DNA from 4 places in the Undibacterium sp. TJN19 genome. Region 2 is predicted to be linked to each of the others. Evidence: predicted binding sites of a transcription regulator. Region 2 holds the regulator's gene; each other region holds the start of a gene.
The links. The regulator FliA, encoded in region 2, starts transcription of late flagellar genes. The targets are predictions, from matches to a motif close to CTAAAGTTTNNNNNNNNNNNGCCGNTA.

Region 1 (7,841 bases), on a different contig from region 2:
TCACCGCTTCAAGAATGCTGTGTTTCTGTCGGATACGGTAAATATGCCTGTTGATCCAGGGTTTTCAATTGAATTTGCCTGGCAAGGGCAGGCACGCATACATTTTCCTGAGTTTGCCGGCACTCTGCATTTTGAGCCCGTTGATGATGGCCTGGAACTTGAGTGGCTGAAGCAGCAGCAGCTATCATTGCACTTGCGCAGAGGTGGCGAGCGCTTAAAACTGGCCGACAACCGGCATACGCGGGATATGAAAAGCCACTACCAGACACTGCAAATTCCGTTCTGGCAGCGCGAGCGTTTGCCTTTTGTGTCTGAGAAGGCAAACCTATTGTTTGCCGCAGGGGTGGGGATGCAAAGCAGTTTTTGCACACATGGCGAAAATGCACGCATTCGCCTGTCATGGTCTTTTGATACTAACTAAAGAATTTATTGGATATTGAAATGCGTCGACAGATAGTTTTAGATACGGAAACGACAGGTCTGAATGCCCGCAATGGCGACAGGATTATCGAGATTGGTGGCGTAGAGCTGGTGAACCGCAAGCTGACGGGAAATAATTTCCATCGCTATATCAATCCCGAACGTGATTCAGAAGAGGGCGCGTTGGCTGTCCATGGATTAACGACCGAGTTTTTAAGTGATAAACCGAAATTTGCTGAAATCGTTGCTGAGTTTTGTGCTTACATCAAAGATGCCGAAGTCATCATCCACAACGCGCCTTTCGATATAGGTTTTCTGAATGCCGAGTTTACCAGACTGAACCTGGCGCCTTTTTCTGAGTTATGTCCCTCGGTGATCGATACGCTGGTGCAGGCAAAAGAATTGCATCCAGGCAAACGAAATTCCCTGGATGCACTTTGCGGCCGCTATGAAATATCAAATTCACATCGCAAGTTGCATGGTGCCTTGCTGGATGCTGAGCTTTTGGCAGATGTGTTTTTGGCAATGTCTCGCGGGCAAAACAGCTTTGAGATCGATGATCATGAAGATGACTTGCCTAAAGTGCAAACGGTCGTGTCCTTTGAAGTTCCTTTGGGCGAAATTTCGGTCCAATTCGCATCCGAAGATGAAATGAAGGAACATGAATTATTGCTGACAGGTTTGGATAAGCAGATCCGTGATAGGTGTATTTGGCGTTCTATCTCTTAAAAAACGATTTAGCGTTATCATTTCCTGAGTATGAAAATTGCCAAAATGAAAATTAAATAATAGCAATTTGTTATTTAAAGTATTAAAAAAACAATCACCTGTTGCTAACGGGTGATTTTTTTTTGAACTTTTTGAAAAAAATCCTAAAGTTTTTATGGTTTTAAACCGTTAGAAGCTTACGGAAATAATTCGAAAATATTTTTAAATATTTCCTAAAGTTTTCGATTTCCTTGCCGTTAATGGTAAAGAGACGATAAAGGAATAGTTAAAATTTTTCTTAAGTCTTTGTTTTTGTTGAAAATTTTTAATTGAGTCTTTTTGCTCAATCTAAAAAATAAAAATCTATTTTCTGTGAAATTTTATTTCGCAGATGTCAAAATTTGCTTGTAGGATAATTTCCTACGGCATGTTCTCGTTTTTTTCTGGATTTAAATACGTACTCCTGCTGATACAGCGCTAAATTTCTAGCCTGCACAATGTATCTCACTGGCAACGCAATTCGTGCCGCTGATTACAGAATGGAGGGTAGGAAGATGACGCAGAACGATATGATGGCTGAGATTCGGGACGCCAACTTGAGTTATTTGATGCTTGCGCAGCAAATGATTCGCGCTGATAAAGCGACCGCTATTTTTCGTTTGGGTATCGGCAAGGAAATTGCAGATCTGATCGAAGGCTTGAATAATGCCCAGATTTTGAAATTGGCTGGTTCCAACATGATGCTGGCGCGTTTCAGGTTTGAAGATAGCTCCATCCTGTGCATGTTGACAAATTACAACAAAGAACGTGCTTTGGCTCATTCACATGCAGCGATCCTGATGGCTGGTCAGGCAGTGGAAGAAATCCATTAATTCGTCAGCATAACTATTGGTTGGATGGAGAAAAATCATGGCAGGCAAAAGCGTAGTAAATGAAGCACACGAAATCCAGTTGGCGATTGAATTGGTCAACCTGGGCGCCAGATTGCAATTGCTGGAATCGGAAACTTCGCTGTCGCGTGAGCGCTTGCTTAAGATTTACAAGGAGTTGAAGGGAGTATCCCCGCCGAAAGGGATGTTGCCATTTTCGACCGACTGGTTCACTACCTGGCAACCGAATATTCACTCCTCCTTGTTTATGAATATTCATAAATATTTGCGTGAGCATGCGGGTGTTGAGGGTATTGATGCGGTCATCAAGGCTTATCGTCTTTATCTGGAGCAAATTGCCGTTCCTGCCGGTGAAGAGCCAGTGCTATCCCTGACGCGTGCCTGGACACTTGTGCGGTTTTTTGAGGGCAGAATGCTAAGCTTTGCAAAATGTTGCAAATGCGGCGGTCATTTTGTTGCGCATAGCCTGGATTTGCATGATGATTATGCATGTGGTTTGTGCCATGTCCCTTCCAGGGCAGGCAAGACAAAAAAAGCCAAAGACGCTGAAGCCACTTTGGAGATGGTCGCTTAAAATTGAGGAGGTGCCTTGGAGGTAGTCCCATCGAAAACCGGCAAAGGCAAATTCCCTACTGAAGCGAAGGCAGTGTCGTCACCAGCTTTTCATGCTTTGCTGGTTCAGCTTGTTGCGCTTTTTGTCTCGTATTCTCTCTATATATTCGATAAATGGTATTTTGGCGGCGTTATCACCCCGTACCTTCTGTTGTTTTTCCACTCCCTTCTGGCTGTCCTGATCTCTGCCATCCGCCGCCTGAGCTGGTGGTGGTGGATTATTCAGTTCATTTTTCCCTTCGCCGTCATTGCTTCTTTAATCTTCCAGCTACGTCCGGCGCTCAGTTTGTCGGTATTTGCCGTCATGGTATTGTTGTTTTGGTCAACCTACCGCACGCAAGTTCCATATTTTCCTTCCAAATCTAGTTTGTTGCCGTGTATTCTTGAACAACTACCAACAAGTCCGTCATTGCGTTTTATTGATGTTGGCAGCGGCTTTGGTGGCTTGTCTGCAAAGCTTTCGAGCGTGAGGCGGGATCAGTATTTTTATGGTGTGGAGATTGCCCCTTTTCCCTGGTTCGTCAGCTGGATAAGAGCAAAATTTGCCGCAGGTAAGTTGCGTTTTTTCCTGCAAGATTATTTGCGTTTGAATCTGGGTGAATTCGATGTGGTTTTTGCTTACTTGTCCCCGGCGGCCATGCCCGGGCTTTGGGATAAGGCGCGGTCGGAAATGCGGACCGGTACTTTGCTGATGAGTTATGAATTTCCGATACCCGGTGTTGAGCCTGATTTAATTATAAAAAGCAAGGCGAATGACCCCGTTCTGTATGTCTGGCGCATATAATGATCATAGTGAAATGTATTCCTGAAGCAATATTTAAACTTTTGTTTGTGCTTTTTGGTATAGGCTCATGATGTGGTGTGGTCGATATTTTGAATTCCTCTCTAAGGAGTAAAGGGTCGTGTTAGTTATTGTCGGCTATATTGTTGTATTAGGCTCCGTTTTTGGTGGCTTTGTCATGTCCGGAGGGCATATTGCGGTATTGTTCCAGCCGCTGGAACTGCTGATGATAGGCGGCGCAGCCGTTGGCGCCTCTCTGGTCGGCAATAATGCCAAAACCTTGAAGGCCACGTTGAAAGCCGCACCTGGCGTGCTTAAAGGCTCTAAATACACCAAGGCCTTATACATGGAGTTGATGACCATGCTCTTTGATGTACTTACAAAGGTACGCAAAGAAGGCTTGATGTCCATTGAAGGTGATATCGAAAAACCTGAAGAAAGCCCGCTGTTCAGCAAGTATCCTGCGATTGTGCATGACCATCACATGATGGAGTTTATCGGGGACTATTTGCGACTGATGGTTTCCGGGAATATGGATGCTTTCCAGATCGAGAACCTGATGGATAATGAATTGGAGACGCATCATCACGAAGGTGCTGTCCCGGCGCATTTTATCGCCAAACTGGGTGATGGCCTGCCAGCGTTTGGTATCGTTGCCGCGGTGATGGGGGTGGTCCATACGATGGAGTCAGTAGGTATTCCACCGGCTGAGCTGGGGATATTGATCGCCCATGCGTTGGTCGGCACGTTCCTGGGTATTTTGCTGGCTTACGGCTTTGTAGGGCCACTGGCTGGTCTGATGGAGCAACAACTGGATGAGTCTTCCAAGACATTCCAGTGCATCAAAGTGACCCTGCTCGCCAGTCTGAACGGCTATGCGCCTGCATTGGCTGTTGAGTTTGGCAGAAAAGTTTTGTATTCCACAGAAAGACCAACCTTCAGCGAATTAGAAGACCACATTAAGCAATCAAAATCTAAATAACAAAAACTCAGGATTGATGATGGCAAGCGAAGAATTAAGACCGATTATCGTCAAACGCATTAAGAAAGTAGCTGGCGGCCATCATGGTGGCGCCTGGAAAATCGCGTACGCCGATTTTGTGACAGCGATGATGGCTTTTTTTCTGTTGATGTGGTTGCTGGGCTCTACCGCCAAGGGTAATTTGAACGGTATTGCCGAATATTTTCAAACCCCTCTGAAAGTGGCAATGGCTGGGGGGGATGGCAGTGGCGACAGCTCCAGCGTTATCAAGGGCGGTGGCAAAGATCTCAGCGCCAGGGATGGTCAAAACCGCAAAGGCGATATTGATTCGCAAAAAAAAACCTATAACCTGCAAGCCGCCGAAGCCGCATTGGCAAAAGTCGATGCTGACCGGTTAAAAGTGTTGAAAGGGAAGATTGAGGCGGCGATTGAATCCAATCCTACTCTAAAGCAATATAAAAAACAGCTGCTGCTGGATATCACCACGGATGGCTTGCGGATACAAATGGTGGATGAGCAAAACAGACCAATGTTTGCCTCAGCTAAAGCTGAGTTGCAGCCCTATACAAGAGAGATATTGCATGAGATCGGCAAGGCATTGAATGATGTGCCAAACCGCATCAGTTTGTCCGGGCATACCGATGCTGCGCCTTATGGCAGTGGTGAACGTGGTTACAGTAACTGGGAATTGTCGGCTGATCGCGCAAATGCATCAAGGCGGGAATTGATTTATGGCGGCATGGATGAAACCAAAGTGCTTCGTGTGGTTGGCCTGTCTTCTTCGGTTTTATTTGACAAGCAAGATCCTTTGAATCCTATCAACCGCAGAATAAGCATTATTGTGATGAACAAGAAAGCAGAAGAGTCTGCTTCTCAGGATGGTGGTTCAATTGAAGTCGCAAACCAATCTGACGCAAGCACAGAAATTTCTGTCAAGCTTGAAAAGTAGTCATGGCGCAGCATCATTAAGTCAAAATGTAGAGATGGGATGCTTAAGATGTCCAAAAAGAAAATGTTGGGTTCTCAGGTTAAGCAGCTTTTATCCGGTGTGTCCGATCACGGCAATGCACATTTGCTCGAAGTCGAAACAGACCTGGCGCAAACGACTATTCTCTTAGGAGAGGCAATCGAAAAACTGGGCGTGAGCTTTATGGCATTGCACGCAGCGATATCGAGTGAGCAGGAAGAAATCAATTTGATTATCAGCTCAGGTGGCGTGTCGGAAGCCAGTGTGGAGCGACTCAGAACAATTCAGGAAGAGATTGCAAAGCATATTAATTCTGCGGTGACCAGTCTGCAATTTCAGGATCTGACCAGTCAATTGATTTCCAGAACGCTACAGCGTTGCGAAGGTTTGCGGGATGTATTGAAAACTTTAGGTGTGCTTGGCGACGATATTGAACACAATGGCGAGGCCGATGAACTGACTGCGGTTTTGCGTGAAACGACTTTGCGTCTTGAAAAACAAAGTGCGGACCTGAAAAATTTGTTGCGAAAAGCAGTGCACCAAAAACATCTGGATAGTGGTGACATTGAGTTATTTTAAGTTTGAAAAAACAAAGGGCAGTTTATGTAAACTGCCTTCAATTTGTATAACGGAGTAGATATGGCCAAGACAATTTTAGCTGTGGATGATTCTGGCTCGTTGAGGCAGATGGTGGCATTTAGTTTGAAGGCCGCAGGGTATCAGGTTATTGAGGCCGTCGATGGCCAGGATGGCCTGGAAAAGGCGCGAAATCAGGTAGTTGACCTGGTTTTGACCGACCAGAATATGCCACGGATGGATGGTCTGACCTTGATTAAATCACTCAGAGGATTGCCTTCTTATCAACGCGTACCTATCCTGATGCTAACGACAGAATCAAGCGATGACATGAAGGCAAAAGGACGTGCAGCGGGTGCAAATGGCTGGCTGGTCAAGCCGTTCGATCCGCAAAAATTAACTGAAGTAGTTAAAAAAGTGATTGGCTAAATAAATAAGCCGCTTGTCTGGGCAAACAAATGTAAATCACGGAGTTTAATAATGACGATTGACATGAGTCAGTTTTTCCAAGTTTTTTTCGACGAGGCGGAAGAGCTTCTTGCCGAGAAGGAAAAATTGTTACTTGCCGTCGATATCTCCTCCCCGGATCCGGAGGATTTGAATGCCATATTCAGGGCCGCGCATTCTATTAAAGGAGGCGCGTCTACCTTTGGTTTAAACGATATGACGGAAGTGACGCATATCCTTGAATCATTGCTTGACAAGATACGCAAGGGAGAGATGGCTTTAACGGCAGAGCATGTTGATGCTTTCCTCATTACAAAAGACATTTTGAAGATGCAGCTCGATGGGCACAGACTGGGCACTCCAGTTGATCAGGATGCGGTTGCGGATGTCAGAATGCTGTTGCAGTCGCTTTCACAAGATGTGGTTGCAGTTGCTGCACCAATTGCCAGTTTTTCCCATAAAAATCTTGATGATGAAAATTTGAATGTCGTCTATAAAACTGCATTCAAAATAGAACTGCCTAAGGTTTCCAAGGAAGATGCTTCTGCCCTCATGTCTGAACTGGGCTTGCTGGGCGCGATTTCCAGGCAGGAAAATACAGGGGAAAATGTAGTTCTGAATCTCAAGACAAATGAGGGGCAGGACGACATTATTTCTATCTGTTCTTTCATACTCAATCCTGATCTCTTGAAGATTTCCGAAATGCAGCTTGCTGATGTGTCGGCTGGCAAGGTTGCCGTTGCTGAAGAAGATCTTGGTTATGGCTTTTTTGAGCCGCTGGACGCCATGTTTCCGCCAGAGGAAAAGAGCCCAGATGCACCGGTTGTAAAAGCTGCTCCTGAAGTCGTGGAGCCAGAAAAGTTGACAGCGCAAACCGAGAAGAAAACTGCCGCAAAGAAGGAAGTTGAAAAAGTAAACAATTCGCAAGAATCTTCGACGATACGGGTTGGTATCGAGAAGGTGGATCAGTTGATTAATCTGATCGGCGAACTGGTGATTACCCAGGCCATGCTGGAGCAACGCACGCAAGAGCTTGACCCTATCGCCAATGAACGCTTGCTCAGCAGTGTCGGGCATCTGACACGTAACACCAGGGATTTGCAGGAAGCCGTCATGTCGATTCGCATGATGCCCATGGATTATGTGTTTTCCCGTTTTCCGCGCATGGTGCGAGATCTGGCGACTAAACTGGGCAAGAAAGTTGAATTCGTCACTTATGGTGCGTCGACGGAATTGGATAAGGGGCTTATCGAACGCATTGTCGATCCTCTCACGCATCTGGTCAGAAATAGTATTGATCATGGTATAGAAATGCCCGCTACAAGGGTGCAAGCCGGGAAAAATGATACAGGTAAGCTGTCATTGTCGGCGGTGCACCAGGGGGGCAATATCGTCATTGAGGTCAGTGACGATGGCGGCGGCTTGCACAGAGATAAAATTCTTGCCAAAGCAAGGCAG
Region 2 (7,841 bases):
AATGTCATGAATTTAACGGCAGGAAACGGTATTGCAACGTTAGTTTCTGCAGGAACAAATTCTAGTTGCGCAATATTGCAGTTTGGCGTGCAATGCTGGGGGTCCAATATCTATGGTCAACTGGGTAACAACTCTACTGCCAACCCAATAGTCCCAGTCGATGTGATTGGCTTATCAGGCGGACCACCACAAGGTGCTCCAAAAACAATTAGTCCTGTAACTTCAAACACTCCGATTTATACATGGAAACCAGCACCCGGCTCAACTTCATATAGGCTGAAAGTAAATGGCGTAATTACAGTCTACACAGCTGCCGCAGCAGGATGTGAATCCGGGGTTGGACTTTGCACAATTACGAGTACACCACTTCCTTCTGGCTCATACATTTGGTCAGTTCAGGGCTATAACGTGTATGGCGATAGCTCCTGGAGTTCAGACACATATTTTGCAATTTAACGCGAAAAAATCAGTATGACGGATGCACATAAGTGCATCCGTTTTTATATTGAGGCAGCAATGAAAACTGCACGTCAATAGCATCATAGCTTTAGGTTTTTCAAATAATTCATTTCATTCAAACCACTGATTATATGGGTCTTTAAAGTGCAGATCTCGATAATCATAAGTATCCAATATGCCGATTTTAGAATTTCATTTTAATCCTCCAAGCAGACACTGAATTCCCTGCTTGCTTATGCATTCAATACAGCGTGCTTGTTCTAAAATGGAATTCGGAACCAAGACCTGCGGGTAATCTGATGAAACCCTTAAAAACATTAATACAACTGTTCGCTGCTGCCAGCTTGCTCGCTGCGGCTGACATGGCATTGGCAGCCAACCCGGCAATCAATGGCGGCAATCCAGCAGGATTGCAGGATCAAGCCCTGCTGCGCCAGCTTGCTCTTGACTTTTTGACACAACAAGCGGCGGCACAACCTGGGCAAGTCCAGGTCACGGTTGGTGAAGTTGATAAACGTCTTAATCTGGCCGCCTGTGACAGCCCTACCCCCTATTTACCACCCGGCAGCAAGCCCTGGGGCAAAATTACGATTGTTATCAAGTGCGTAGCTCCCACAGCCTGGCAAATCTATTTGCAGGCGAATGTGCAGGTTACCGCCGAGTATTACGTAGCGACCAACCCGGTTGTGCAGGGACAGGTATTGACACTGGCAGATCTGACCAAGGTAAAAGGGGATATTTCCAAACTACCGGCAGGTGTGGTTACCAATCCAGATCAGGCGGTGGGCAAGGCCATGCAGGTATCCATCCCTTCAGGCAGCGTGCTGCGTGTCGATGCGATGAAGAATCCATCGGTCATACAACAGGGACAATCGGTGCGTGTCATCAGCTCAGGGCCAGGTTTTCAGGTAATGACAGATGCCATCGCTCTCAATAACGCGTCCGACGGACAGGTTGCCAAAGCCAAAACCAGTTCAGGTCAGACTGTCAGTGGTCTGGCTAAAAGCGGTGGCATTATAGAAATAGTTTATTAAAAGAAAATATTTCAAAATATTTTGAGTATGTTTCCGTTAATCAATACAATTAAATTAATGCAATATTTTTTTGAAGTAAGGTTAAAGTTTAAAATTACACAGCCGATAAACTGGATGTAGATGTTTGTAATTCCCATACTGAGGGTATCGCTGTGAAAATTGATGACGCACTAAATAAGACCTCCGGACTTCCAGTAAGCCCGCAGCAGGCACGCACGGAAAAACCGGCGGATAGCAAGGCGGATGCAGTTCCAACGCCTTCCCATAATGTACAGATTTCAACCCTGTCCACGCAATTGCAGGCATTGCAAAGCACGCAGGCAAGCAACGCTGTCTTCGAAACGAAGAAGGTGGAAGCCATCAAACTGGCAATTTCTGAAGGCCGTTTTCAGGTCAATTCAGAGAAAGTCGCTGATGGGCTATTGGAAACTGTCAAAGATTTACTTAACGCCAGAAAACGCTGATCATGAACGCAACAAGTTCCGGACACGCTGTCATTGAACAGTGTATACAGGAAGAAGTGAATACCATGTCTTCCTTGGCTGAATTGCTGAAGAAAGAACAGTCCGCACTTGTTGAAAGCGATGTCAGTTTGCTCAATGAATATATCCAAAGCAAAGGGCAACTGGTCAGCAAGATGTCCGAACTGGAAAGAAAGCGCAATACTTGCCTGGTTGAATTAGGCTATAAAGCAGATATTGAAGGCATGCGCGCCTATTTGGAACATGCAGGCAACGTCAGTACGCTGGCAGGCTATTGGGAAAAATTATTACAAATATCTCAACAGGCAAAAGAAGTTAACCGCACCAATGGCACATTGATCAACCGCAGGTTGTCAATAAACCAGGCCACCTTGAATGTGTTGCAGCAAAATAACCCTGCTGGCTCAATGTATGGCCCGAACGGCCAGTCAACAATTAAAAACACACCTGGCAAAGGCTATATAGCTACCTGAACCTCAAAAAAGAAGCGGGTATCAAGCAAACAGATCCTAATTAGGGTCTGTTTTAATTTGTGGCAAGGAACTGCTGACTGGTTTCACTGGCGCAATCGGCACATCGACCGCTGCTTCGGGCAATACAGCCAGAATAGTGACCGACACCCGCCGGTTTCTGGCACGCCCTTCTGGCGTTTCGTTTTCGCTGACTGGCAATTTTGCGCCCTGCCCCACCGCAGTCACCCGCGCCTCATCCACGCCGTTTTCGGTCAGCAAGCGTGCTACCGTACTGGCCCTGACCGCAGATAATTCCCAGTTGGAAGGGTAAATCGGATTTTTGATAGGTACGTTATCAGTATGCCCTTCGACCTGGATTGCATGCGTATCAATCTTGAGCACACCGGCAATCGCTTTCAAAGCCTGTATGGAATCCACGTTTAAGCGAGCATCGCCAGGGGCAAACAACAGGCTGGCATTGATTTCTATGGTAATACCCCGGCTGGTCTGGCTGACCCTGACCTTGCCTTCGCGCACCAGTGGTTCCAGTACAGTCATGATGTCTTTGGCCATGGTAGTCATCTGCGCACGTTCTTTACGCAATGCTTCGCTGGCGCGATTTTTTATCAGCGGCAGCGGATCGAGCCTGACTGCCGGGTCGCTGCTACTCTCCACCGGTTTTGGCTGGAGCACCATGACTTTGCCAAAAGCACCGGTCAGTGAATTCGATAAAACCCGGTATTTACCTTCGTTGACCGAAGAAATGGCATACATCACCACAAAGAAAGCAAATAGCAACGTAATAAAATCCGCGTAAGAAACCAGCCATCGCTCATGGTTTTCTGGTTCTTCGTGGTATTTTTTTCTGGCCATATGAGTTGATTTAATGAGGCATGCTTAGTTTTTATGATTGGTCAGTCTTTCCTCAACCACACGCGGGCTGTCGCCCAGGGCAATACTGTAGAAGATATCTGACAGCATTTCACGTCTCGTCACCTCACGCATGATGATCTCTTTTAATTTATGACTGACTGGCAAAAACAACAAATTCGCCATGCCTACACCATAAATCGTGGCGACAAAAGCAACTGCAATGCCGCCACCCAGTTTGGATGGGTCACTCAGGTTTTCCATCACATGAATCAGGCCCAGCACTGCGCCCAAAATCCCGATAGTGGGCGAATAACCGCCAGCTGCTTCCCAGATTTTTGCGGCCTGGCGTTGCTCCATTTCATACAGCGAAATATCAACGTCAAGGATATCCTTCAGGCGTATTGGATCTATACCGTCAATCACCAGACGCAAACCCTTGCCAATGAAAGGATCGGTAGAGGCATTCATATAGCGTTCAAGGCTTAAAAAGCCTTCACGCCTGGCAACCACGCTCCAGACCAGGGCATCTTCAACATTCTTCTTGCTGGTGTCAGGCGGCTCGGAAACGATCCAGCGCAGCATGCGCAGCCCTTGCCTGAATGAATTCAAACGACTTTGCATCAAGACCGCGCCCAGTGTACCGACCACCACGATCACAAATGCCGCTGGCTGCACCAAGGAAGACAAGCGTCCACCCTCCAGCAATTGGCCAGATACGATGCCGCCGACAACCAGAATCAGTCCGACTACGCTAGCCCAGTCCACGCTTTCTCCCTTAAGTATGCCCTGAGCCTGGCCACGGCCTGACTATGTAATTGTGATATCCGCGATTCTGAGACCCCCATCACGGCGCCAATTTCCTTGAGATTCAATTCCTGTTCGTAGTACAGGCCCATCAATAGTTTTTCGCGTTCAGGCAGGCTGTCAATCGCACCGATCACGGCATCACGGAAATCATCGTTCAGCAAATCCTGCAAGGGGTCGCCAGACAGGTCAGAACAGTAATGATCAAGAAAATGCTCTTTGGTATCGGCGTCATGAAAGTCTTCGTAATACACCAGTTGATGGCCACCGCTGTCGGTCAGCAAATCCTGGTATTCTTCGAGACTGAGCTTGAGCGATTTTGCCACCTCGGTTTCCAGTGGTGGTCGCCCCAGCTTTTGTTGCAGACTATTCATGGCATTTTCGATTTTGCGCATATTCTGGCGCACACCACGCGGCAACCAGTCACTGCTGCGCAATTCATCGAGCATGGCACCGCGTATGCGTTGCACCGCATAGGTTTCAAACTGCGCGCCGTGGGTATCTTCATAGCGGTTAACGGCGTCCAGCAAGCCTATCATGCCGGCCTGCACAAGATCATCCACCTCCACGCTGGGGGGCAAACGCGCCTTCAACTGGTAAGCAAGGCGCTTGACCAGTGGGGCGTGCTCCCTCAGGAGGAAATTTTTATCTGACTTTCCGCTAGCGGTGTACATTTTTTAATTAAATTCCGAGACCAACACCCAACTCAGGGACTCCCTCTATGCCCAAGGTGGTGCGTGCACTCATCGCCAATTGCTCAGCCAGCCTGGAAAAAGCCAGCGAAGCACGCGCCTTCGGAAAAGCATCAATCACTGAGCGTCCCAAATGTGCCGCCTTTCTCAAATGTTCATCGTCCGGCACATTGCCGACATAGTGCAAAGGCACCGCCAGATAACGGCCTGCCGCCTGAGCCATATTCGTATAAATCAATCTTGCCTCTTTTTCCGAAGCGCCAGAAACCAAAATACCATAGCCACGTCGACCCAACCTGTTGCTGACCCGCTTGATCAGGCCATATGCAGCCTTGATCATGTCAGGGTCGGCAGAAACCTGTATCACCAATTCGCTATCATCCAGAGAGGCGAGCGGAAAACCAGCTTCGAGGTTGATTTCACTGTCAACGATAACCAGATCCGAGCGATGCGCGACCACATCAAAAACCCTGGACAATTGCCGCGCACCTTCTGGCGGTAATTTTGCCATGCAATCTGCATTGCGCGTCAACATGGTGACCGACAAGCCGGCAGCGACGATTTTAATCGCCTCCTTCATTGTACGCTGTTGTTGCGCTACATCCAATAAGGTCTGATCATTGCTTGCGTTGAGCCAGGCACCAATACTGTCTTCCGAAGCCCGGGCGTCAACCATCGTGACCTGGTTACCCTGACGTGCCAGGGTAACCCCCAGGTTGACGAGCATGCCACTCTTCTCGTCTTCTTTCAATGCCGACAAAAACGTAAATACCCGGGGCTTGGGCCCCGCCAGCATGCGGCGCAAACCTTCTGCCTGATCAAATCTAGCCAAGAGACACCTCCCGGTTTGCCGTAGTTGCACTTCCTGAAATACGGCCGCCTGTGGCTGTACCCGCCATTAGCAGAGGCAGTTCCTCGTCGAGAAAGCGGAAAGCAGCGGTTTCGCGCTTCAATTTAAAGGCGCGGTCAATCAGGTATTGCTTGTTGGCGATATGCAGATCTTCCGGTACCCGCTGGCCGCTGGCGACGTAATACACCATCAGCTTCTGGCGAATGGCAATATCAAGTGCGCCGCCTATCGTGGCAGCTTCATCGAGCTTGGTTAAAATGCAACCGGCCAGACCATTTCCCTGGTAAGCACGCACCACTTCACTCAGGGTTTCACCAGTTGATGTTGCATTGAGGCATAGCAGACGCTTCACCGGGGTGTCTGTTCCTGACAACATGGCAACTTGTTCGGTCACCATTTTGTCGCGCTGGCTGACGCCGACAGTATCAATCAATACCGTATGTTTGTTTTTTAATTCAGCCAGGGCAATACGCAAATCTGCCTCGTCCTTGACCGCATGCACCATCACCCCCAGGATTTTTCCGTAGATGCGCAGCTGTTCAAAACCACCGATACGGTATCCATCGGTCGTAATCAGCGCCAGCTTGGAAGGGCCGTGACGCATTACACACCGTGCGGCCAATTTGGCCGTGGTCGTCGTTTTGCCTACGCCGGTAGGGCCGACCAGGGCATATACCCCACCCTTCTCCAGCATTTCGTTTTCATTGTCTATGGTGGACAGGTTACGTATCAACACATTCTTGATCCAGTCCAAGCCATTATCGATCTTTTCAGCCTCTGGCAATTTTTCTACCAGATAGCGCGACAGGCTTGCGCTAAACCCCGTTGCCAGCATTTCACGCAGGATTTCTGCTTTTTGCGGTTGGCGCTTCTGGGTTTGCGTCCATGATATTTCAGCCAGTTGCGACTCCAGCATGCTGCGCATGGAGCGTATTTCAGACATCACGTTATTTAATTCGCTGACACTCACCGGTGGCACCTCTACCTCAGTAGGTACCGTCACTTTCAGGGGCCGATGCGTGGCAATTACAGGTTCCGCCTGAAAACGTGGCGCAAACCTTGGTTCATCCGGTACGGGGGCCTGATCACCTGACGCCGGCGCTATCGCGCTGATGGCCTCATCGGCCATTGCCAGTATCTCCACCTTGCCATCGACATTGCGGTTGGACAGGATGACCGCGTCTGCACCCAGTGCATCCCGCAACTGGCGCAAAGCTTCGCGAGAAGTATTAGCGGTAAATTTTCTGACGTTCATGATTGACCTCCGACCAGACTGGTGACTCTAATTGTTTTTGTTTCAGGTAATTCTGCATGCGATAAAACCTTCAATTGCGGCAGCGTGCGGCGCAAGAAGCGTGATAACAGGGCGCGCAACGGGGCTGGCACCAGCAAGACCGGGGTTAAACCCAGTTGTTCCTGATGCTGGGCCGCAGCTTCGGTCTGGCTGGACAAGGTATCGGCCAGCCCAGGCTCTATGCCTGCGCCATCACTGCCACTGGTTTGCAGGGCCTGCATCAGCAAGCGCTCAAGCCGATTGTCGAGTGTCATCACAGTCAATTCATTACCCGTCGGGAAGATCTGCTGAACGATGGCACGGCCCAAAGCAACCCTGACCTGGGCCGTCAACTCATTGGCGTCCTGGGTATGCATGGCTTGCTCGGACAAGGTTTCTATGATGGTGCGCATGTCACGGATATGCACGCCTTCAATCAACAGGTTTTGCAAGACCTTCTGCAAGACAGACAAAGGCAGGATTTTCGGTACCAGCTCTTCCACCATCTTCGGCATTTCCTTGGCCAGGTGGTCCATCAGCAGCTGTACTTCCTGACGTCCCAATAGCTCGGCCGCATGGCTGGTGATCAGATGATTCAAATGTGTAGCTATGACCGTACCGGAATCCACCACGGTATAGCCCATGGCCTGCGCCTGTTCGCGCATGCCACCATCTATCCATACGGCAGGCAAGCCAAAAGCCGGGTCATTGGTCACGGTACCTGGCAAGTTGCCAGTCACCATGCCAGGGTTGATCGCCAGATACTGACCACTAAGGGCCTCGCCCGCGCCAACCTCTACGCCTTTAAGTGTGATGCGGTAGGCAGAAGGCTTCAATTCCAGATTGTCACGGATATGTACCGGGGGTGACAGGAAGCCAACCTCCTGAGCAAACTTTTTGCGTATGCCCTTGATACGGCGCA
Region 3 (7,841 bases), on a different contig from region 2:
AGCGATACGCCTTGTATCGCGCCCAATACTGTATTGGATGCACTGGAAATGGCAATGCCATTGACCGTCAGGCTGGCGTTTTGCGCGGTACTGACTTCCGTAAAATGTTGCGTGCCAGCCGGATCATTAGCCAGTAGAGAGGTAACAGCGGCATCTTCGCCTGATGAGGTGATTTTGATGCTTGATGCTGCACCAGTTTTGCTGGAATTGAGTACCAAGTGATAAGGGGTGGCACTGCCGTCACCTACGATAGATGCGCTTACACCGATATTTGCCGAATTAATGGCATCACGAATTCCTTGCAAGGAATTATTGGTGCTGTTTATTTTTACGGTACCTACCGTTTGATTGGGATCTTGCTGGAATGTCGTGCCGCCAGGATAGACCCCATTTGTTGCTGTTCCGGTGATGGTGCCGAATTCAAAACTGATGGTGGTTTCAGTACCAGTACCAATCGCATCGGTAGAGTTGACCTGACCTGCACTGGAAAGGCCCTGTGCTTGCGCCAGCTTGGTCACGGCTACATTATAGCTACCAGCTGTTGCTGAGCTGTTGGCAGTGGCAAATGCAATGGTCGAATCGCCGGAGCTAGCATTCAGTGATTGAAATGTCGATGGCGTGTTCAGTGATGTCAGGGCACTTTGAAAAGCGCTTACAGCGCTACTCAACGATCCATATGCGGATAATTTGGCCTGATAGCTCGCTTCTTTGGTCGCCAGCAACGTTAATGGCTGACTCTCCACCTGCATCAGTTTGGAGACGATGCCATTGACGTCAAGATTAGAGCCAATGCCTGTTGATTGAATGCCTGCCACGTGATTCCCCTTTGTTGGAAGTACTTTACTTTATTATCGGCAAAGGTAAATCAGACTTTAGAAGGGAATTTACCTGCTTGTTTTGAATATAGACATAAAATTCATATTAGGCGGTTTGTTTTATTAGTAAACCTTGTAATTTGTCCAGTGATTTTGCAATCTCTAATGCTTCTTCAGTAGGAATTTGTCTGATAACTTGCTTGGTTTGCTGATCGACAATCTTGACGACCACTTCTTTTGCGTCATGGTCGACGCTAAATTCCAGGTTTTGCGAGCTGACCTGCAAGGATTTATTAATTTCGTCTACCGCTTTGGTAACTTCTTCAGCCGACGCTGACTTCTGGCTTTGATTGGCGGGAGTAACGGGATTGGCAATCTGCACTGGTGCAGCGCTCTGGGCTGTAGTAGGGGCTGGCGTTGCGCCGGTATACCGGTCTGTAACAGGTGCTCCTGACGATGTGCTGTTAATCGATAGGACATCCATGATGTTTCCTTAAAGTAAAATACCCCTGATCAAAAAATTGACCAGGGGATCACTCATTTCTCAATGAAAAACTAACTTACTTTCATTGATTAGCCACGCAGCAGGGCCAATACACCTTGTGGCAATGCGTTCGCCTGAGCCAAAATTGCAGTACCAGCTTGTTGCAATACCTGGCCACGTGTCAATTGCGCTGTTTCTTGAGCAAAGTCAGCATCACGGATACGGCTACGGGAAGCTGTCAAGTTTTCAGAAGTCGTATTCAAGCTGTTGACTGCTGAAGAGAAACGGTTTTGATAAGCACCCAGAGAAGCACGTGAACTATTGACAGAGGCCAGGGCCGCATCAATAGTCGTCAAGGCCGAAGTTGCGCCAGCTGCTGTCGTCAGGTCGAGTGAGGACAAACCTGCGCCAACCGTTGCCGTTGCAGCAGTAGCACCAGCTGTCACGCCCGCAGCAGTGGCACCGGCACCAGCAACATTGGTTGTACCTACAGCCAGACCGGAGTTGGCCAGCGTGGCGGTACCTTTTGTTGTAAAGGTGTAGCCGGCATTTTGCGAGCTTGTCAATGTAAGAACGCCAGCGACATTTGATGCAGTAACACCAGTGTCTTTGGTTTTCAGGTTGATCGCATCGCGGATGGCATCGCCTTGCAAAGTGGCTGTTGCGCCGCCAGTGATTGCGCCAATATCTACACCGTTGATCTGGATGTCGCCAGCAGCGATATTGGAGTTGGTGCCAGTGATAGTTGTACCACTTGTTGCAGCACCAGCGCCGCCATTTGCCAACACGATACCGGCAGAGCTGGTCGATGTCAGTTTAACTGTACCAGCTGTAGTGGTTGTTGCAGCAGCAGTACCGATAGCAGTGGCTGCACCGGTAGTTGAGCTACCCAGACCTGTTACTGTGGAAGCCAGACCGGAAGATGCATCAGTTTTGGAAACAGTGATGTTTCTGCCATCAGCAGCTGTCAGTGCAACTGCACCAGTAGAAGAGTCAAATGCAGCTGTTACGCCAGTTTGTGAAGATTTTGCGTTAATGGCAGCAGTAACTTGCGCACCACGTTCAGCAGCAGAACCAGCAGATGCCAGCGCGCCGATATCAACACCGTTGATCAGGACTGAGCCAGCAGTGATTGCTGTAGCAAAACCTGTTGCAGCTGTGCCGCTGGTAGTTGTAGCTTGAGCCGTTGCAGTAACACCTGTTGTACCGTTAGAGGCATTGATGGCGGCAGCTTTGGCAATCGCGCTACCTTTGCTGTCTGCATAAGATACGCCGTCGCTGCTGGTTGCGCCAACATTGAAACCGTTAATGACCAGATCACCAGACTGGAAGCCGCCTACGCCATTCACACCACCGGAGACGCTGGTCGTGTAGCTGGAACTTGCACCAACACCCAGGCTGGAAGACTTGGCGCTGGCGATGGAGGAGATGGAAATTTGATCGTTCGATGTTGCATTTGCACCAACTTGGAAAGTTTGTGCTGTGAAGCTACCGTCCAGCAGATTAACGCCGTTAAAGTTGGAAGAGCTGGCAACACGATTGATCTCTGAAATCAGTTGTGAAGCTTCGTTGTTCAACGCAGCACGGTCACTTGCGCTGTTAGAGCCGTTGGCAGCTTGCACGGCCAGATCACGGATACGTTGCAGGTTGGAGCCGATTTGTGTCAAATCGCCCTCAGCGGTTTGCGCCAGGGAGATACCGTCATTCGCATTACGAACAGCTTGATTCAAGCCGCCGATCTGAGAAGTCAGACGTTCAGAAATCGCCAGACCCGCAGCATCGTCTTTTGCGCTGTTAATACGCAGACCGGAAGACAGACGTTGCAACGAAGTGTTGAGGGATGACTGAGATGTAGTCAGATTGCGTTGTGCATTCAAAGACGCAATATTGGTATTAATAAATGAAGCCATGTTATTTCTCCTTACCCAAGTTATGTAAATATGGCCGGTGGCCTTAAACTTTGGTCTGTTTTACCAGGATATTGGACCGCCGTTGCAATCAGGTATCGGACGCTTATTTCAAAAGTTTAATGGGTTGCTCAAAGTAAATATTTTATTTTGGGGGTAAAGTTGGCTTTAATATTCCGCTAAACGGCAGCATTTCAAAATACTTGAGACGTTTTATATGTTTATTTCGGGCTTTAAACAGGTTTTTTTTTGCTATTGTCGACTGGGAAAAGTATTAGTTTTTGTTAAAAAACCTGGGCCTCAAAGTAGTGCCGTATCCCTTTAAATAAAGGTTTGACAATGAGTCAGCATCTTTCGTCTTCCCCATCTGATCCAGATATTGCTCAAATTACAGCAGAACGTGCGCTGGAGCAGGCGATTGCCCAGGTGTTGCAATTGGCGCAAGCGTCGCTGGCGGCGGGTGATACACAAGGTGCCATTGCGCATTACAAAGTAATACTGGAAAGTATCCCCGATCACCATGAGGCAAATTTCAGTTTGGGTAAGCTGTTGGTATCGACAGGTTTGCCCGAGGATGCACTTGCTTACCTGGAAGCAGCAATTCAGGGAGCGCCGCAATGTGAAGAATATTGGGATACTTATATAGATGTACTAAATCTGTTCGGCGACACGGAGATTGTCCGCCAAGCCCGGGAGCTACGTACATCATACTTTCAGAATACTGCGTCTATCGATAGTGACGTAGTAAAAGAGAGCAATAAAGACCAGCAAGTGGCGACGGCCAAAGCGTCAAAAGCCGCAGCTACTCATAAAAGCGGTAGTAATGTCCCTGAAATCAATAAATTATCGACATTGTATGCGCAGGCGAATTTCAAAGAGGTCGAGCGCCTGTCACGTAAGTTAATCCAGAAAAATCCGCAAGATGGGATTGCCTGGCGCTTTCTGGGTCTTGTCCTGCTCAATGCGGCAAATTATCAAGAAGCAGAGAAAGCCTTGTGTACCTCGCTAGAGCGCATGCCAGATGATGCCGTGGCACATTTCAATTTTGCCCTGGCCCTGGTTAAAAACAAGAAATTTGAGGCCGCGGAAACGCATTATCGAAAGGCGCTGGACATCGATGACACCATGCAGGCGGCTTATAATAATCTGGCAAATTTATTAAGAGCTACAGGCAAACTGGAAGAGGCAGAAAGCTGTCTGCGCAAATTATTGAGTTTTGCGCCTGATTTCGCGGTGGCGCATATCAATCTGGTCGGGATATTGCGGGAAAGAAAGCTGCTTCCACAAGCACTGGAGGAGGCATTGCAGCTTTTATCAAGCTATCCTCAATTGGCAGAAGCCCATCATGCTGTCGGTTCTGTGCTGTCTTTGCTGGACAGGGATGATGAAGCGCTGCCTTATCTATTGCGGGCGATAGCATTGAAGCCCGAATTTGCAGAGGCCTATAATAATATTGGCAGTATCTATTTGGATAAAAAAGATTTTGCTGCTGCAAAAGTCTATTTCGAAAAAGCCTTGCAAAATAACCCACACCTGAGTAACGCCCACCGTTGCCTGGGGCAGATAAGCATTTCGCTTGATTCTGATATTGACATGGCAGAACAGCACTTTCGGCGTGCCATCGCATATGGCAAGAATGAAAGCGAAGCCAATACCTGCCTGTTATTTTGCTTGAGTGAAACCGGGCAGCTCAATCCGCAAGAGCTGTTTCAAGAGCATCTGGATTACAGCACAAGATACGAGGCACCTTTGATACCAGGCTGGCCACAGCATCACAATGTCAAGGATAAAAAACGTGTTTTAAGGGTGGGCTTTGTGTCTGGTGATTTTTGCAATCATGCCGTCGCCACATTTGCCATACCTGTTCTTGACTACTTATCCCGTATTGCTACGCTGGATTTATATGCTTACGACAATAATGAAGTTGAGGACGAAGTTACCAAAGAAATACGCTCATACTTCAAATTCTGGCGGAAAATAAATAAAGTAGATGATGAAGTTGTGGCGCAACAGATTGTTTCAGACCAAATTGATATCCTGTGTGATTTATCAGGACATACAGCCAAGAACAGATTAATGGTGTTGGCGCACAAGCCTGCGCCTGTTCAGTTGAGCTGGATAGGTTATCCGGGCACGACGGGTCTGAAGGCGATGGACTATTTCATTGGTGACCGGTTTTACCTGCCTGAGGGAAGGTTTGATCATCTGTTCACAGAAAAGATTGTTAACTTGCCTTGTGCCGCACCGTTTCAACCAAGTGCGCTGGCGCCGTCAGTACTGGGTTTGCCTGCACTTGAGAATGGCTATATCAGCTTTGGCAGCTTTAACCGTTTAAGTAAAATCAATGCGCTGACCATACAAACCTGGTCAAATTTATTGCTGCAAGTCGCTAATTCAAAAATTCTGATTGGTGCCATGCCTTCCGGGTTTGACACGAAGGCAATGATTTCAGCTTTCGAAGCGCATGGCGTGGCCCCTGAACGCATCAGTTTTTATGGACGTACCAATGTTGAAGATTATTTGAATCTCTACAACAAGATAGATATTTGCCTGGATTCATTCCCGTTCAATGGGGGGACCACAACCCATCATGGATTGTGGATGGGTGTCCCTACACTGTCGATAGATGGAAAGTTGCTGGCGTCACGAAGTGCCGCTGCAATTTTGGGGCAAGTCGGCATGGAAGGGTTTCTGGCCAGTGACGAAGAAGATTTTGTCGTCAGAGGAAAATACTGGTGCGACAGGCTCGACGAACTGGCAGAGATACGGATGTCGCTCCGGTCGATTTGTGAAAATTCCATCAAGTGCAAGCCTGAGATCATCGCAGATGCCTTATATAGCGCAATGCGTCAGATGTGGGCAAACTGGTGTGATGGCGAAACCCCGAAAGCTTTCTCAATAGACAATGCCGGCCTTAAGTAATTAGCGTGGCACATCTGCACCTGACTGATAACCTTACTGACGAAAAAATGAAAAAAACGGACGGTACTTCAGCAATCTATGTGACGCAGCCTGTACTTCCACCTTTGGAAGAGTTCATGCCTTATCTGGAAAAGATCTGGGCGAACAAGATCTTGACCAATAGCGGCCCATTTCATCAGGAACTGGAGCAGGCGCTGTGTGATTACCTGGGCGTTAAGCATTTGTGCCTGTTTGCCAACGCCACTATTGCGCTGATCACGGCTTTACAGTCACTGCGCATTCATGGTGAAGTGATTACTACACCTTATTCATTTGTGGCTACGGCCCATTCGCTTTTATGGAACGGTATCAAACCGGTTTTTGTCGATATTGATCCGGAAACTTTCAATCTTGATGCTTCAAAAATTGAAGCCGCTATTACACCCGAGACATCGGCCATCATGCCGGTGCATTGTTATGGGCGGCCTTGCGATGTTGATCGCATACAAAAAATCGCTGACAACTATGGCTTGAAGCTGATTTATGATGCTGCGCATGCATTTGGCGTTCAATACCGAGGCGAGAGCCTGCTTAATTTTGGTGATCTGGCGATACTCAGTTTTCATGCAACCAAGGTATTTAATACCTTTGAGGGCGGGGCGATTGTTTGCCCGGACGCGAAAACCAAGCAACATATTGATCATCTGAAAAATTTCGGTTTTGTCGATGAAGTGACTGTGGTGGCGCCAGGCATCAATGGGAAAATGAGTGAATTCAATGCGGCGTTGGGTTTGTTGCAATTGAAGGGTATTGATGCTGTCCTGGATGAGCGACGACACATCGCCAACCTGTATCGATCAAAATTAAGCGGTGTCAAGGGCATTATCTGCGTACCGGATATCGCTGATACCAAACCCAATAATTCCTATTTCCCCATCCTGGTGGAAGCTGATTTCGCGATGTCGCGTGATGAATTATTTCAAAAGCTGCGTCAGCATCAGATATATGCCAGGCGTTATTTTTACCCCTTGATCAGTGATTTTCCCATGTACCGTGGCCTGGCATCGGCTGCCCATAGTAATTTACCTGTGGCCAGGGAAATTGCCAGCAAGGTCATCTGTCTGCCGATCTATCCCGGGCTAAATGAGGCTGAACTGGACACGATTACTGCTCTGATTACACAATCATGAGCAGGCCGGGTATTGTCGCCATGCCCAACAATATGATGCAAACCGCCCAGCTACCGGAACAGAAAAAAGTGGCGATCATGCAGCCTTATTTTTTTCCTTATATCGGTTATTTTCAGCTCATTTCAGCAGTTGATGTATTTGTCATTTACGATAACATCAAGTACACAAAAAAGGGTTGGATTAACCGCAACCGGATTTTGCAGCAAGAAAGGGATAGAGTCATTTCTTTGCCCTTGAAGCATGCTTCTGATTTTCTGGACGTTTGCGAGAGGGAACTGGCAGATAATTTCGATGCCGGAAAACTGCTCAATCAAATCAAGGCGGCATATCAGCGCGCCCCATACTTTAAGCAAGTGTTTCCTCTGATTGAGAGCATATTGAAAAATGATCAACTGAACCTGTTTCATTTTTTGCATAACTCCATTGTAAAAACCTGCAATTACCTGGGCATTCAAACAAAAATAATACCTTCATCCGGTATAGACATTGATCACACACTGAAAAACCAGGATAAGGTGCTGGCGATATGTCAGGCCGTGCGGGG
Region 4 (7,841 bases), on a different contig from region 2:
GCCTATTGTCGGGTAGACTCCCAAAGCTACCCTAATCCGTAAGCAGCCTAACGAACTCGTTTCCATCTGCCCACCGCGTTAGGGTCTAATTTCGTACGATAGCGAAGAAAACTGTTAGCTCAGCGATGGCGTGCTGATCGACGACTGCCGGAAGATTTCCCAGCGGCTACTCAGTGATTAGCTAGTAGCCGAGCTGGATGCTTTTACGGCCATTGCCGATGAACGCGATTTTGAGGTCGTAACCGAGCACATTCGCAAAGCTATCGAGAAGTACAAGCTAGAGGACGCTTTGGACCGGCTTCACGCCTTCGTAAATAAATTTATTCGGATCAAGTGTTTGAAGCACGGAATTCAAGAATGCGGCAGTCATTGATCTGTGTACCAGGAAGACAAGTGCACAAGCAATTGCTCAAAAACTAGCAGTATGCAGGCCGACGTTGTATAACTGGAAGAATCAATTACTCGGTCGTGAGGCAGCCCCATCAATGAGACACCAGAACGATTCAAAGCCAGTTCCTGAGCAAACAGAGCTGCAGCGGCAAGTCGAGTCGCTTCAGCGGGACATCCGGCGATTACAGCTAGAACACCAACTCTTGAAGAAGGCCAATGAACTGTTAAAAAAAAGCCTGGGCGTCGATCTGCAGATCCTGAGCAACCGGGAGAAGACGCTGCTGGTTGATGCCCTGAAGCAAACCTATTCGCTGTCAGAACTTCTGGTCGAACTTGATCTCGCGCGCAGCTCCTACTTTTATCATCGAATCCGACTCCGAGGCGCTGACAAGTATGCTGATGTGCGTCTCGCCATCACCGAAGTGTTCGAGTGCAATCATCGTTGCTACGGTTATCGATGGATGCGTGCTGCACTTGGCAGGCGCCAGATATTTATCTCGGAGAAAGTCGTACAACGTTTGATGAAGCAGGAATGTCTGGTCGTCACCGCTAACAGAAGGCGTCGGTATGGATCCTATCTGGGCGAAATCAGCCCAGCGCCGGAGAATCTCATCAATCGGGACTTCCAGGCTGCCACCCCAAATGAGAAATGGCTTACCGACATCACGGAGTTCCAGATTCCGGCTGGGAAAGTGTATTTATCGCCAATAATCGATTGCTTTGATGGCTTGGTGATCAGCTGATCTATCGGTACACGTCCAGATGCAGATCTGGTGAATACGATGTTAGATGCTGCCATTGAAACGGTAGAAAACGGCGGAGACCGACCTATCGTTCACTCTGATCGTGGCGCCCACTATCGCTGGCCTGGGTGGCTCTCAATGATACACAACGCAAAGCTGATTCGTTCAAGTAGTTGATTCCTACATTCGCTAGTATAACGAAAAACGCATTAAAATATCCCTTGGCTCACTCAGTCCCCTCGAATACCGAAAAAGCCTCGGATTTACGGCATAAACCAGTCCAAGTTTTACGCCGCACCTCCACTTTGCTGGATAATTTGCATCTATTGTGACCCACGTTTAGCACACAATCCTACTTATCTTAATGAGCAGGGAGCAGGAGTGATTGACGTGGCATTACTAGGTATTATTCGACGCTGGCACATTCGTGACCAGATTCCATTACGGGAGATCACCAGACGAATTGGCATCTCTCGCAACACTGTCCGGCGCTATCTGCGCGACGCTATCTGCGCTCTGAAGTCACAGAGCCAGCCTATGCGGAGCGACAAACAACCAGTCCCATCGACAAATATGCATTGCAGCTTTCAAGCTGGCTTAAAACCGAAGCGGGTAAAAATCGCAAGCAGCGACGAAGCTTAAAGCAGCTCCATCTCGATCTGAAAGAACTGGGATTTGAAGGGTCGCATGACCGGGTGGTAGCCTTCGCCAGGAAGTGGAAGGTGGATCAAACTGACACGGTCAATTCAGCTAGCAAACGCACAAACCAAACCAAAAAGGTGATGGCGACCAAGCCCTTGGCACCAAAAGCCATCCAACTCAATTCCAGCCATTTCGCGCGGTAATCGTTGCGGTCGCGGTTGATGGTCAGGTGTATGCAAACGCGCAGGCATACAGGTAGCGTATTGTGCGGAACAATTTGAAAACAATGGGTCGCCCATCTCCACCATTGTCAAGGGTGTCAAGGCAAATATGTTCTTGTAACACGCAGTAACAACAAAAAGAAGAATTAATTATTTAACATTGTTATTGAGCATTAACAAATTCAACGCAGTTTCAATAGTTTTCATAAAAACATTAAATCCGTTAAACCTCGTGGAAATTTCTGTTTTGCCATTCATTTTTGAAATAAATAAAATCATTCAAAATTTTTTGAAGAAATCGCTAAACATTTTTTGAATTCCGTGGATGCCTTGCATATATAGGTAATGGTGCAGTTAATTCGTTATGTATTTGCCAATTTAAATTTCTATTGAGCAATGTCGACGGATTGATATTTACGAAAAGTAAAGGGTTAGCAAAATGGTCGGAATAGTAAATGGTCAGGGTTTGGGCGCGAATTTGAATGCATTGAATTTGCTAGGACAAAGAAATCAGTTGGGTCAATCTCAGGTAGGGCGAAACGGGCAGCGAGTCTATGTCAATGGCAAAAATGGCAATTTGATTGTTCAGAACCAGGATCTGCAATTATTCGATCATGGCCTCGATCTTGGTGTTTTGCGCACCTACAATAGTAACGGCCAATTTACAGACGACAATGGTGATAACTGGCTGACAGGATTTTATGCCAAACGCATCGATGTGATCGGCCAGATTGGCGTAGCGGGCAGCAGCGTTGTCAAGACCGATGCCGATGGCTCGCAAGTCACCTTCCATTGGGACGATGCCCTGCAAAAATATACCGGTCAAAAGGAAGGGGAAGTTAAAAGCACCCTCAGCATTGATGGCGCTCAACTCGTTTGGAGTCAGGGCGACAGCGGTCTATCAGAATCCTATGACATCACAGGCGGGCGTTTATTAGCCACCATTGACCAGCTCGGCTATCGCGTCAGCTATGAATACAATGCCAATGGCTTACTCTCCAAGGCAACGGCAGACAATGGTGTATCCACCAGCTACCAATATGACGGCAACAACCTCACTGCAGTTGTTACCCATTATCAAGATCAGGCCGGACAATGGCATGATCAAAGCACCGTACATTATGTCTACGACACACAAAATCGCCTGTCTGCCGTAACGCTGACAATCGCACCAGCAGAGCAGGGCGGTACGGAAAGTGTCTATAGCACCCGTTACACCTATGACGGAAACAGCAAGCGTCTTTCCAACATCACACAAGATGACGGGACACAACTCGCCTTCGCCTATAAGCAAATCGCGGGTGATTATCGTGTGACGCAAATTGAAGATGCACAACACAATATCACCCGTTTTGCCTATGATTTTGGGAACGGCATCACCACCGTCGACGATGCTTTACACCACAGCACCGTGTTGACCTACGGATCCAATGGTAAATTGATCGCCATTGATCAGCCACTGTCTGATCTGTCTGTCTCCCACACCGACTTGCATTACGATGCTAACGGCAATTTGCTCAGTGTTGCTGGCGACAACGGTCATGTCGATGAAATGACCTATGACGATCAAGGCAATCAAACATCCAGTCGCGATGCCAACGGCAACACCGTTGCCCGCGCCTACGACAGTTTTGGACAACTGCGTAGCGAGACAATTTACCTGACAGCGGATGCCGATGGGGCGGGTCCGGCATTACCTGCCGATGGTAGCGTCACGCGTTATTATTACCAGCCGGCTCCTTCTGGCCGTGGCGAATTGCTCAGATTTATTGTCAGTGCCGAAGGGCGCATCACCGAATACCGCTACAATGCCCAGGGCCAGCGCATTACTGCCCTGGCCTATACCGGCCAGTCGCTCGATGCCATCAGCCTTACCGGCAATGAAACCGCCGACACCATCAATACCTTAGTACAAAACCTGGTCCATAACAAAGATGGTCAGGCGCAGTCCAGGACTGATATTTTGCGTACCGACATGAGCTACGACGCCCATGGTCAATTGACCAGTGTCATCCGCTTTGTCAAAGTCCTGGTGGATCCCACCTTCAGTGGCGCGACAGAAGGTCAGGCCGAAACCCGCTACGTCTATGACCAGAACGGTCACCTTCTCTCAAAACTGGATGTGACCACTACAGTACAAACCACCTATGCCTATGATGGTTTAGGTCGTGTGCTCAGCGTTACCGAAGGTAATCAGGCTACTGCAATCAATCAGTATGACGATGCCGCCAGACGCGTCACAGTCACGGATGCAGCGGGCATCAAAACCGTCAATATTTACGACAACCTTGGCCATCTCGTGACATCGGCAACCGACGGTGCTGCCGCTGTCGCCAGTTATCACTACGATGTCACAGGACAGGTCACGTCCTACCAGGATAAAAGTGGTTTAAAAGCCTGGAAATTCTACGATGATGCTGGGCATAACATTGCCACCATCGACAGTGCTGGCAAGCTCACGGAATTCACCTATAACAAAGCGGGCAACCTGACCAAAATCCATCTGTACGCCTCAGCACTTGATGTGGCTACCTTGACCGACTCAAATGGGGAGCCAAAGAACCTGCAACTTGCAGATATAAGGCCGGTATCAACAGCAGGTGACAGCTCCACATGGCAAGTGTTGGATGACGCTGGCCGTCTGGTATACCAGATCGGCAGCAATGGTGCAGTCACAGAGAATCGTTATGACGGCGCTTCACAACTGACTGAACTTATTCACTATTTCACGCCAATTGATACCAGTCAGTTGGGTGACAGCCCCATTGCCGCAGACATCGCCTTGGTCAAAGATAATGCCAAGGATAGTCGCACGCGTAATTTCTATGATCGCGACGGTTTGTTGCTGGCGACACTCGACACCAACGGCGTATTGACACAATCACTGTACGATGGTGCCAAACAAATTATTGAAAAACGCGTTTACGCCCAAAAAGTCAGTGTTGAACTGAGAACAGAAGGCACGCTTGCCCAATTGACTGATGGCCTTAAAAACGCAGGTGACGTCCGTACACTTTACACTTACGACGGCAAAGGTGAGTCGGTTTCCCAGCAGGCGATGACGGGTTATGCCGATGTGATTTTACCTGGTGTGCACGACATTGAAGGCAGCATCGTCCAGCCTGGCGAACAGGACAGTTATCAGTTTGTCGTTAAAGAACGGTCGCGCTTCTTCTTTGATGGTGTGCAGGGCGACCAAATTCAGTGGCAACTTGATGATGGTGTCAAAAGCCTGTTTTCAGGAAAAGGTCTTGAAGACAGTAGTGACAATTTCCTTGATCTCAATGCTGGCACCTATTACCTGACGGTCAATGCCAAGGACGGCAAGACAGGAAATTACCATTTCCGCTTGCTGGGTGAAGAAGCTGCTATTCCCCTGCAGGCTAATGTGGAAATCAGTGGAGAAATAAACCCGTCCACACTGGCTACCCTGTATGCGATTGATGTGCAAGCCGGCGATAGGCTCTATTTTGCGCATGCTGGCGGATCCAATTGGAACTGGCGTATCTTCGGTGCGGACGCCGCAATCGTTTCTGCGGGCGCTTATTGGGAGGATAGCAATGCAGTCGTTGCCAGCACGACCGGTAAATATCTGATCAGCATAGAAGCTTCGTCGCCAAGCAACGCGATACCGTTTTCATTTAAATTGTATAAGCAAACTCCGCCTGCTGTCGCAGGGGTTTTGGGGCAAGCCTATCACGTAGATTTGCCAACTCCGGGCGCTGCTGTCAATTATGATTTCGATGTGGCGCAAAGCGGTTGGCTCAAATGGGATCAAATCTCCAATGTTGACAATGTCAACTGGCGCTTGCTTGATGCTAAAGGGCAGGTCGTCTCAGGCTGGACATCCGGGCGTGATGAAAACGACTTGCCACCCACGGCGGTAATGCCAGGGCGTTATCATCTCGAATTTTCTACAACAGGTCGTGCGACCAGCGCCTTTGATTTCAAACTTTTGTCCGTTGCAGAATCCGCGCCTGCCAATGTCACTAGTGGACAAACTATTGCAGTAGGTTCATCTTCTGGCAGAGAAGATAATGTCTATAAATTGCATGCTGAGGCAAATTCGAATTTGAGTTTCAGCGCCCAGTTCGACCAGCCAAATGCCGTTGCGCATTACCAGGTAACAGACCGTACAGGCCACATCGTTAAAGCGGGCGAGTTAGGAAATTCCGAGTACGCTACGATTGTATTACCTCAAACCGGTGATTATTACCTATGGCTTGGCGGCTCAATACGAAACAATGCGGGCTTCTCCGGAAATCTGGTAGTCCAAAACTGGACAAATGTCGCGCATGCCAATGGTTCGCTGAGTAATGCAGCACCAAACAATCTGGCTGGAACAATGCTAGCACCAGGACAGATCACAAAAAATAGTTTCCATCTGTCCGAGTCCGGCACCTGGTTGTTTGAAACGACTAAGGGCTTAAGTGACGGGCAATGGCAATTAATTGGGCCAAATGGAACCGTCATCGACTGGCACTCCCTAAATACGACGCCCGGCGCTGATGCAATTCCCGTCTATCTGGTCGCCGGCGACTATGAACTCGTCGCCCGTGCTGGCAATGCTATAGGCAATTACGCAATCAACGCAATATCTGTGCAGACTGCCCGGCCGCTGGCCAATAATATCAGTGCTGACCTCCCTAGCTTGGCTGTCGGCGAATCGGCTTTGTATCGTCTCGCTTCTACGCCAGAAGACCAATTCCACTATACTCTCAACGCCCAAAATGGTGATTTCAGTGTCCAGGCTATTGATGCTTATGGCCGTATTGCGTTCAATGGCAGCACGGCTGTAACTGGGGACTTCAATCAAACCAAGGCGCAAGGGGATATTTTTGTACGCGTCACACGTGTAGTCGCAGGCCAGGACAATATCCTGTTCACCACTGTGCGCACGCCAGTAGGCGCGGACACTGTTGCAGCAGGCACGCCTATTACCATAGGCCAAACTGTCACCACAGGTGCTGTCAGCAGCGATGCGACTTACAGTTTTGATCTGGCGCAGGATGGCTTGCTATTTGTTGATTATCCACCAGGGGTAATCAATGCTGTAAAAATAGCCAGTGCGATCAAGGAAACTTATATTTACGGTACCTCGTCATTCGGTTGGGTGCCTGCCGGGCATTATCAGATCAGTTTCTTGCAACCTGGCAAAGAGTTTTCTTTTACGGTTAAAACTGCCATTGCGGCAGACCCAGTGGCCGCCAATCAACATGTCACGTCAGCATTTTCAGATCAACAAAATGTAGAACTTTTCCGCATGGATGCCCTGGCAAGCGTCAACTACCAGCTCGCGTCATCAATCTCGAGTGGGCAGACCTATGCGATTTTTGATAGCTATGGCAATCAACTGGACACGGGATCGTTTTCTAATCTGCAAAAACAAAACTGGTCTGTCAGCACTTCGCAAACCTGCTATGTAGCTGTGACCAGAAATGGTGCGACCAGCACAGGCGCAGAAGGCATTGATTTTACTGTCGCTGAATCAGTCAATCTTGGTACCCTGTCCACGATACCGTTAATTGCTGGCACCGAACTTCATCTGGGTACTTTGGCTGCTTCACAAACCATTGCGCTCAAACTTGATGTGACGCCGCTGGATGTAGCAAACTTCCGCGTCCATTCTTCTGATAGTCAGCATGCTTACACCGTTCATGCCTATGACAGAAGCGGATACAAGCTCAATGTGGTGACACACAGGGATGATGCCACTGGTGATCAGTTATTTGATGTCACGCAAAGCAATATCACTGGCCCGGCTACGCTTGTATTTACGAATACTGCTGATGCCAGCACGCAATCAGCGCTGACTGTGAACGCACAAGTAACAGCCATCGCACCA

Region 1: motA (flagellar motor stator protein MotA) is a predicted target of FliA. The motif match lies at 3,448-3,474, and genes of this name have one in related genera.
Region 3: ACO0LH_RS25595 (flagellin) is a predicted target of FliA. The motif match lies at 3,303-3,329, and genes of this name have one in related genera.
Region 4: ACO0LH_RS21165 (tandem-95 repeat protein) is a predicted target of FliA. The motif match lies at 2,375-2,401, and genes of this name have one in related genera.

The regions. Positions count from the first base shown of each region.
Region 1 covers NZ_JBMPPL010000003.1:304,681-312,521, forward strand. Annotated here, with positions in the region: gene tilS (tRNA lysidine(34) synthetase TilS) at 1-421, shown strand, start outside; gene dnaQ (DNA polymerase III subunit epsilon) at 442-1,149, shown strand; gene flhD (flagellar transcriptional regulator FlhD) at 1,683-2,000, shown strand; gene flhC (flagellar transcriptional regulator FlhC) at 2,038-2,592, shown strand; gene ACO0LH_RS12765 (SAM-dependent methyltransferase) at 2,665-3,414, shown strand; gene motA (flagellar motor stator protein MotA) at 3,533-4,393, shown strand; gene motB (flagellar motor protein MotB) at 4,413-5,342, shown strand; gene ACO0LH_RS12780 (chemotaxis protein) at 5,391-5,939, shown strand; gene ACO0LH_RS12785 (response regulator) at 6,000-6,365, shown strand; gene cheA (chemotaxis protein CheA) at 6,417-7,841, shown strand, end outside.
Region 2 covers NZ_JBMPPL010000011.1:46,241-54,081, reverse strand. Annotated here, with positions in the region: gene ACO0LH_RS23280 (RCC1 domain-containing protein) at 1-456, shown strand, start outside; gene flgA (flagellar basal body P-ring formation chaperone FlgA) at 759-1,493, shown strand; gene flgM (flagellar biosynthesis anti-sigma factor FlgM) at 1,646-1,957, shown strand; gene ACO0LH_RS23265 (flagella synthesis protein FlgN) at 1,960-2,448, shown strand; gene motD (flagellar motor protein MotD) at 2,485-3,300, opposite strand; gene ACO0LH_RS23255 (flagellar motor protein) at 3,325-4,065, opposite strand; gene ACO0LH_RS23250 (RNA polymerase sigma factor FliA) at 4,047-4,778, opposite strand; gene ACO0LH_RS23245 (MinD/ParA family ATP-binding protein) at 4,786-5,628, opposite strand; gene flhF (flagellar biosynthesis protein FlhF) at 5,621-6,901, opposite strand; gene flhA (flagellar biosynthesis protein FlhA) at 6,898-7,841, opposite strand, start outside.
Region 3 covers NZ_JBMPPL010000014.1:31,746-39,586, reverse strand. Annotated here, with positions in the region: gene fliD (flagellar filament capping protein FliD) at 1-815, opposite strand, end outside; gene ACO0LH_RS25600 (flagellar protein FlaG) at 922-1,299, opposite strand; gene ACO0LH_RS25595 (flagellin) at 1,389-3,209, opposite strand; gene ACO0LH_RS25590 (tetratricopeptide repeat protein) at 3,546-6,128, shown strand; gene ACO0LH_RS25585 (DegT/DnrJ/EryC1/StrS family aminotransferase) at 6,176-7,297, shown strand; gene ACO0LH_RS25580 (WbqC family protein) at 7,294-7,841, shown strand, end outside.
Region 4 covers NZ_JBMPPL010000009.1:33,595-41,435, reverse strand. Annotated here, with positions in the region: gene ACO0LH_RS21185 (hypothetical protein) at 1-42, shown strand, start outside; partial or broken gene ACO0LH_RS21180 (IS3 family transposase) at 348-1,407, shown strand; partial or broken gene ACO0LH_RS21175 (winged helix-turn-helix transcriptional regulator) at 1,524-1,637, shown strand; gene ACO0LH_RS21170 (hypothetical protein) at 1,712-1,978, shown strand; gene ACO0LH_RS21165 (tandem-95 repeat protein) at 2,436-7,841, shown strand, end outside.